Linked DNA regions of Methylorubrum extorquens. Each later gene encodes a partner of the first gene's protein in a complex. Links are inferred from orthologs where the notes say so. Each region holds a gene or a part of one and is shown on either strand. Other genes may lie near its edges.

Region 1 (3,247 bases):
AGCAGGGCCTGCCCGTCATGCCCTGTGATGGTGACGTCGCGAAGCTCTCCGGCCGGTACCGGCTCCGAGAAACGCACCAGCGAAAACGCCTCCGTCCGGCCGGTATCGCCGCGCTCTGTCAGAACGCGGCGGCGGGCGCCGATCTCGCCAGCGAGGTGGCGGGCAAGGGCCGCCGCGCCGGCTTCGCGTAGGCGTGCGGCGCGTACGCGGATCACGTCGCCCGGCACCGCCGGCATCCGCGCGGCGGGCGTGCCGGGGCGCGGTGAGTAGGGGAAGACGTGCAGATGCGTCAGCCCGCATTCCGCCACGAGATCGAGGGAGCGGGAGAATTGCGCCTCGGTCTCGGTCGGAAACCCGGCGATCAGATCGGCGCCGAACACGAGGCCGGGCCGTAGGTCGCGCAGCGTCTCGCACAGGCGGATGGCGTCGGCGCGCGAGTGGCGCCGCTTCATCCGCCTGAGGATCAGGTCGTCGCCCGCCTGGAGCGAGAGATGGACATGCGGCATCAGCCGCGGCTCCTCGGCGAAGGCGGCGATCAAGACGGCATCGGCCTCGACCGAATCGATCGATGACAGGCGCAGACGCGGCAGATCCGGCACCTCGGCGAGGATCGTGCGAACGAGGCGGCCGAGGCTCAAGTCGGCATCGAGGTCGCGACCGTAGGCGGTGAGATCGACGCCGGTCAGCACCACCTCGCGCCCGCCATGCTCGACGATGCGGCGCACCTGCGCCACCGCCTCGGCGACCGGCACGGAACGTGAGTTGCCGCGCCCGAACGGGATGACGCAAAAGGTGCAGCGGTGGTCGCAGCCGTTCTGCACCGGCACGAAGGCACGGGTGTGCCCAGTCATCGCGTCGATGCGCGTCGGCTCGGCCGTGCGGACCGCCATGATGTCTTCAGGCGCCGGCGCGGTACCGCCCTGCCAGCTCTCCGGCCTGAGTTTGGCTGCGTTACCGACGAGGCGCGCCACCTCCGGCATTGCGGCGTAGCTCGCGCGCTCGACCTCGGCGCCACAGCCGGTCACGACGATCTCGGCGCCGGGCCGCTCTCGGGAGAGCCGGCGGATCGCCTTGCGTGCCTGCCGCCCCGCCTCCGCCGTGACCGCACAGGTGTTGACGACGACGAGGTCGCGCCCTTCGGCACCGGGCTCGGCATGGCCGCGCAGCACCTCGGATTCAACGGTGTTGAGACGGCAGCCGAAGGTGAGCGTCTCGACGCTCACCCGTCGATCCCGGCGAACAGGCCGGGCGAGAACGTGCCCTCGCCTTCGAGATAGACCGGGCCGGTCATCAGCACGTGGTCATCGGCGCGCCACTCGATCGAGAGCTCCCCGCCGGGTAACGCCACGCGGGCGGCGCGGCCGATCATGCGCAGGCGCGAGGCGGCCACCACCGTGGCGCAGGCGGCCGTTCCGCAGGCCAGCGTCAGCCCCGCGCCGCGCTCCCACACCCGCAGCTTGATCGTGTCGCGGCCCGTCACCTCGGCAATGGAGATGTTGGCCCGCTCCGGGAAGATCGGGTGGGCTTCGAGAAGCGGGCCGATGCGGCCGAGATCGTAGCTGTCGGGATCGCGTTCGACGAAGAAGATCGCGTGCGGGTTGCCCATGCTCACGGCCGCGGGCGAATGCAGGATCGGATCGTCGATCGGCCCGACCTGAAGCTCGATGCGGCGCGTGTCGAGAAACGGCTCGGCGAGCGGGATCTCGTCCCAGCGCAGGCGCGGCTGGCCCATATCGACGGTGAAGGAGCGGTCGGTGATGCGCTTGACCGCGACCAATCCGGCCTTGGTCTCCAGCGTCAGCGCGCCGTTCTCGGCGGGGCGCGCCATGGCCGGATCGTCGAGCAGCGCGTAGCCGACGCAGCGGGTACCGTTGCCGCAAGCGCCGGATTCCGATCCGTCGGTGTTGTAGATGCGCATGAAGGCATCGGTGCCGGGCGTGACCGGATCGTGCACGACCATGAGCTGGTCGAAGCGCGAATGCACGTCGGCGGCGATGGCGCGAGCCTCGGCCGGGGTCACCCGGACCGCGGTGCCGCGCAGGTCGAGTACGACGATGGCGTTGCCGGCACCGTGCATCTTCAGAAAGCGGCGATTTGCAAGAGGGCTCACGAGAGGGCTCCAAGAGGGCTCATTGGACCTCTGACGACCTTGTCTTGAGGAATGTGAGTTTGGGGAATGCGAGGATGGCGCGGCGTATATGGCAAAAGCCGGCAGGCCGCGAGTCGTGAACGACGAGCCGCAACGTCGCGCCGCAACGGTCTCGCGCGCGGCGTGTTTCGGCCCTACCCTGTCCGAACCGGCCAATCGGAGCGTCCCCACCTTGACCCGTCTCGCCACCCTCGCCGCGGGCCTCCTCGCTCTCGTCCCTTCGCTGACGACCGCGGCGCTCGCCCAGAACGCGCCGCCCCCCACCAACGCGCCCTCCCCTGCCGAGACGAACCCCCTGCCGACCACGACCGTGCCGGACACGGCGAAATCCGGCCCCGACCCGGCAGCGCCCGCGCCGCAGCAGGTGCCGATCCCGCGCCCCGCCCAGGCCGGCGCGGCCCGGGCAGTTACGCCTCCGGCTTCGGCGCTGCCGACCCTCGTGACGGTTCCGGGCGAGCCAAACGACGTCGATGAGGTGACGCTGCCGGCCAAGCCCGTGGCGATCCTGGCGGGCGAGACAAAGTGGGAGGAGGCGCGAGCCAACCTGCGCAAAGCCTACAAGACCATCGGCGAGGCGCTGACGAGGCTGAATCTCAAGCCGGCGGGCCGGCCGATCGCCCTGTTCACCAAGACCGAGGACGACGGCTTTCAGTACGAAGCGATGATCCCGATCGAGGCCGCACCCGCGCAGGGCGTGGAGGGCGGCGACGTCAAGTTCGGCTCGAACCCGAGCGGCAAGGCCCTGCGGTTCAAGCATAGCGGCAGTTACGAGGAGATCGACGGCACCTACGAGACGCTGATCGCCTATCTCGACGCCAAAGAGATCGCGGTCCAGGACCGCTTCCTGGAAGAATACGTCACCGACCTTGGCGAGGGTGCGGACGACAAGCTCGACATCAATATCTACGCTCTGCCCAAGGAGCCGGTGAAGTAGGGTTGTCGCGGGCCGGGAACCGCCGAATCCTTTCGGGGATTCGGCTTCCATGAGGCTTTTCCCCGATACAGCCCTTTCGCCGCCCGTCCGCCCTCGCCGCCGCGAGGTGCCGGCCGCTGCGTCCGAAGCCCTGAAGGACAAGGCGCTGGAGGTTCATCGCCGGC
Region 2 (3,125 bases), 530 kb from region 1 along the record:
GGAACCAGACCAGCATCACCGGCCCGAAGATCCGGCCGATGAAGGCCGCCCCCTGGCGCTGCACGAGGAACAGGCCGACGAGGATGACCAGCGTGATCGGGACGATGAAGCGGTCGAGGGCGGGCGCATCGACCCGCAGGCCCTCCACCGCCGAGAGCACCGAGATCGCCGGGGTGATCGCGCCGTCGCCGTAGAGCAGGGCGGCGCCGACGAGGCCGACCACGAGCAGCAGTGCCTGCCGCGAGCCGGGTTGCGCATGGCGGGCGCCGAGCAGCGCCAGCATGGCGACGATGCCGCCCTCGCCGCGGTTGTCGGCGCGCAAGATCAGGATCGCGTATTTCAGCGAGACGACGAGGATCAGCGCCCACAGGATCAGCGAGACGGCGCCGGTCACTGCGACCGGGCTCGGATTTCCGCCCGGACTTGCGGCGCGCACCGCCTCCTTCAGCGCGTAGAGCGGGCTCGTGCCGATATCGCCGTAGACGACGCCGAGGGTGGCGATCAGCAGGCCGGCGCCAAGGCGGCGGCCCGGCCCGGATACCGATCCGTCCGCTCCGGAGAGGGGGGCAGCGGGCTCGCTCAAGACTGCGCTCCGAAAGGCGGGGCCGTTGGTGGCGATTCACCTATGGGGGCGGCGGATTAAAAGCCAGGGTCTTTCGTAATTGTGTGCCGGGTCGATTACGGCTCGCGAGACGGGGAGGCATCCGGCCCGGTCTTGTCGGGGTTGGGGCGGCCGTCGCGCAGCCGAGCGGCGGCGGCCGCCGCCTTCTCGGCGATGCGGCGGCGCAGGTCGTCGGACAGCTCGATATCGACGAGGCGCCAGCCCCAATCGCGCAGGCGTAGGCGGATGCGGAACTGCTCGTGGCGTGGCCGGTCCGGCGGCACGGCGACCAGCACGGAGCGGAAGCCGCGCATGTCGGCGGCGAGATAGTAGCGCAGCAGCCGCTTGAGATCGGGGATGCGCAGGCCGTCGCGCCGCTCGTGCCGGCCGGCCGGCGCGGCGAGGTCGGCGCCCTGCGGCCAGCCGTCGTCGAGGAGGTCGATCACGGCCTTCGGCGTCAGCGCCGATTCCATGATCGGGAGTGCGACCGCCGCCGCCGCGTCGGCGATGCGCTGCCGCTCGCGCGGATCGAGGGCGTTGCTGTCGGCCTTCACGGCGGCGCTGATCTGGCGCGCGAGCGACAGGCGCAGCGTGCGGAAGTTGACCCGCTGCTCCACGGCTGCCGCGTCGCCCGCCTGCACCGCGGCAGCGAAGCCGTAGAGCGACCAGAACGGCGTCAGCGTGTAGGCGAACCAAGCCGCCACCGCGAGAAGGGGAATGAGCCACCACCGCATCGGATCAGCCGCGGATGCGCGGATGGATCATGCCGGGTTGTCCCCGGCCCCATTGTCCCCGGCGCCATGCCAGCCCGTCAGCCCGGAAAAGGCCGCGACGACGCCCTCGTAGACGGGGCGCTTGAAGGGAACGATGAGGTCCGGCAGCGTTTCCAGCCGCTCCCAGCGCCACGCCTCGAATTCGGGCTTGTGATGGCCGCCGCCGGGGGCCTCCACGTCGATCACCGACGCGTCGCCGGTGAGGCCGAAGGCGAACCATTTCTGGCGCTGGCCGCGGTAGCGGCCCTTCCAGGCCTGCTTCATCACCGCGGGCGGCAGATCGTAGGCGAGCCAGTCGCGGGTTTCGCCGAGCAGCGTGACGGCGTCGGCCGGCACGTTGGTCTCTTCGTGGAGTTCGCGGAGCGCCGCGGCGAGGGGCTCTTCCCCCTCGTCGATCCCGCCCTGCGGCATCTGCCACGCGAGATCGCCATCGACATGTTCGGGGCCCGCCTCGCGCTTGCGCCGCCCGATGAAGACGCGGCCGTCGCGGTGGAACAGGGTTACCCCCACGCAGGGGCGGTAGGGCAGCGCGCTGCCCTCGGGCAGGCGCAGGAGGTCGTCGTCGGGGCGGGTCATGGCGGGCTCGTGCTGGCGGCGCGACCATAGGAGGCCGAACCGGTGCGGGCAACGCCGACCTAACCCCTATCTGAGGCCGTAAAACGAGCGTGGGCGCGGCCTCGGCCGAGCCCACGTCTTTCCCTGCCGTTCCCGAGGTAGAACTCAGGCGGCGCGCACGTTGGCGAGGAAGCGGCCGACTTCCGCCGAGAGATGCTGGGACTGGTGCGACAGCTCGGAGGAGGCGGCGAGCACTTCGGCGGCGGTCGCCCCCGCCTCCTCGGCGGCCTGCGCCACGCCCGCGATGTTGCTCGTCACCTCGCCCGCACCCATGGCCGCCTGGGCGACGTTGCGCACGATCTCCTGTGTCGCCGCGCCCTGCTGCTCCACCGCTGCCGCGATCGAGGCCGCCACCGAACTGATCTCCTCGATGCGCCCGGTGATGCTGCCGATGGCCGAGACCGCGTGGCCCGTGGTCTCTTGAATGCGGCCGATCTGGCCGGAGATCTCCTCCGTCGCCCGTGCGGTCTGGTTGGCGAGTTCCTTCACTTCCGCCGCGACCACCGCGAAGCCGCGGCCGGCCTCACCCGCGCGCGCCGCCTCGATGGTGGCGTTGAGGGCAAGCAGGTTGGTCTGCCCCGCGATCGTGGTGATCATGGTGACGACGTCGCCGATCTTGGAGACGGCCGCGCTGAGAGCCCGGACATGGGCCGCCGTTTGCGCGGCCTCTCCCACCGCCGCCTGGGCGAGCGTCGAGGAGCCGCTGACCTGCCGACCGATCTCCTGCACCGAGGCGCCCAGCTCCTCGGCCGCCGCCGCCACGGTGTTGACGTTGGTCGCGGCCTCTTCCGCCGCTGCCGCCACGCTGATCGATTGGCCGGCGGTACGGGTCGCGGCGCCGGTCATGCCATGCGCCGAGGCCTGCAATTGGGCTGCGGCGGACGAGACGAGGCTGACGACGCCGCCGACCGCGCCCTCGAACCGCTCCGCCATCTCGCGCATCGCCGCCTTGCGCTGCGCTTCCGCCCCGGCGCGGGCCGCGGCGCTCTCCTCCTCGAGGTTGCGCATGCGGATCAACCCCGCCTTGAAGATCTGCACCGCGTCGGCGATCGTCCCGATCTCGGTCCGCCGACCCTGATGCGGGATCGTCACCGTAAGGTCGCCCGCAGCCAGCGCCTGCATCGGCTCGACCACGG

What was found.
Region 2: the proteins of dapF (region 1) and J2W78_RS17615 are in contact, whole or in part, in a solved structure (PDB 5YGU), measured with the Escherichia coli proteins. The link is inferred for Methylorubrum extorquens from one-to-one orthologs.

Annotation. Positions count from the first base shown.
Region 1 is NZ_JALJXF010000001.1:3,249,193-3,252,439, forward strand. What follows is about bases 166-3,101. They hold dapF (diaminopimelate epimerase), read right to left. Parts: upstream 2,111-3,101; coding sequence 1,220-2,110; downstream 166-1,219. Other genes in these bases: mtaB (tRNA (N(6)-L-threonylcarbamoyladenosine(37)-C(2))-methylthiotransferase MtaB), read right to left, coding at 166-1,223; J2W78_RS15390 (GyrI-like domain-containing protein), read left to right, coding at 2,322-3,083. In the rest of the region: more of mtaB, read right to left, coding at 1-165; J2W78_RS15395 (endonuclease III domain-containing protein), read left to right, coding at 3,133-3,247. UniProt on the Escherichia coli protein: Involved in the succinylase branch of the L-lysine biosynthesis and in the biosynthesis of the pentapeptide incorporated in the peptidoglycan moiety. Catalyzes the stereoinversion of LL-2,6-diaminopimelate (L,L-DAP) to meso-diaminopimelate (meso-DAP).
Region 2 is NZ_JALJXF010000001.1:3,776,115-3,779,239, reverse strand. The notes cover bases 157-2,970. They hold J2W78_RS17615 (RNA pyrophosphohydrolase), read right to left. Parts: upstream 1,951-2,970; coding sequence 1,363-1,950; downstream 157-1,362. Other genes in these bases: J2W78_RS17610 (methyl-accepting chemotaxis protein), read right to left, coding at 2,095-2,970; J2W78_RS17620 (DUF2939 domain-containing protein), read right to left, coding at 679-1,335; J2W78_RS17625 (potassium transporter Kup), read right to left, coding at 157-583. In the rest of the region: more of J2W78_RS17625, read right to left, coding at 1-156; more of J2W78_RS17610, read right to left, coding at 2,971-3,125. UniProt on the Escherichia coli protein: Master regulator of 5'-end-dependent mRNA decay.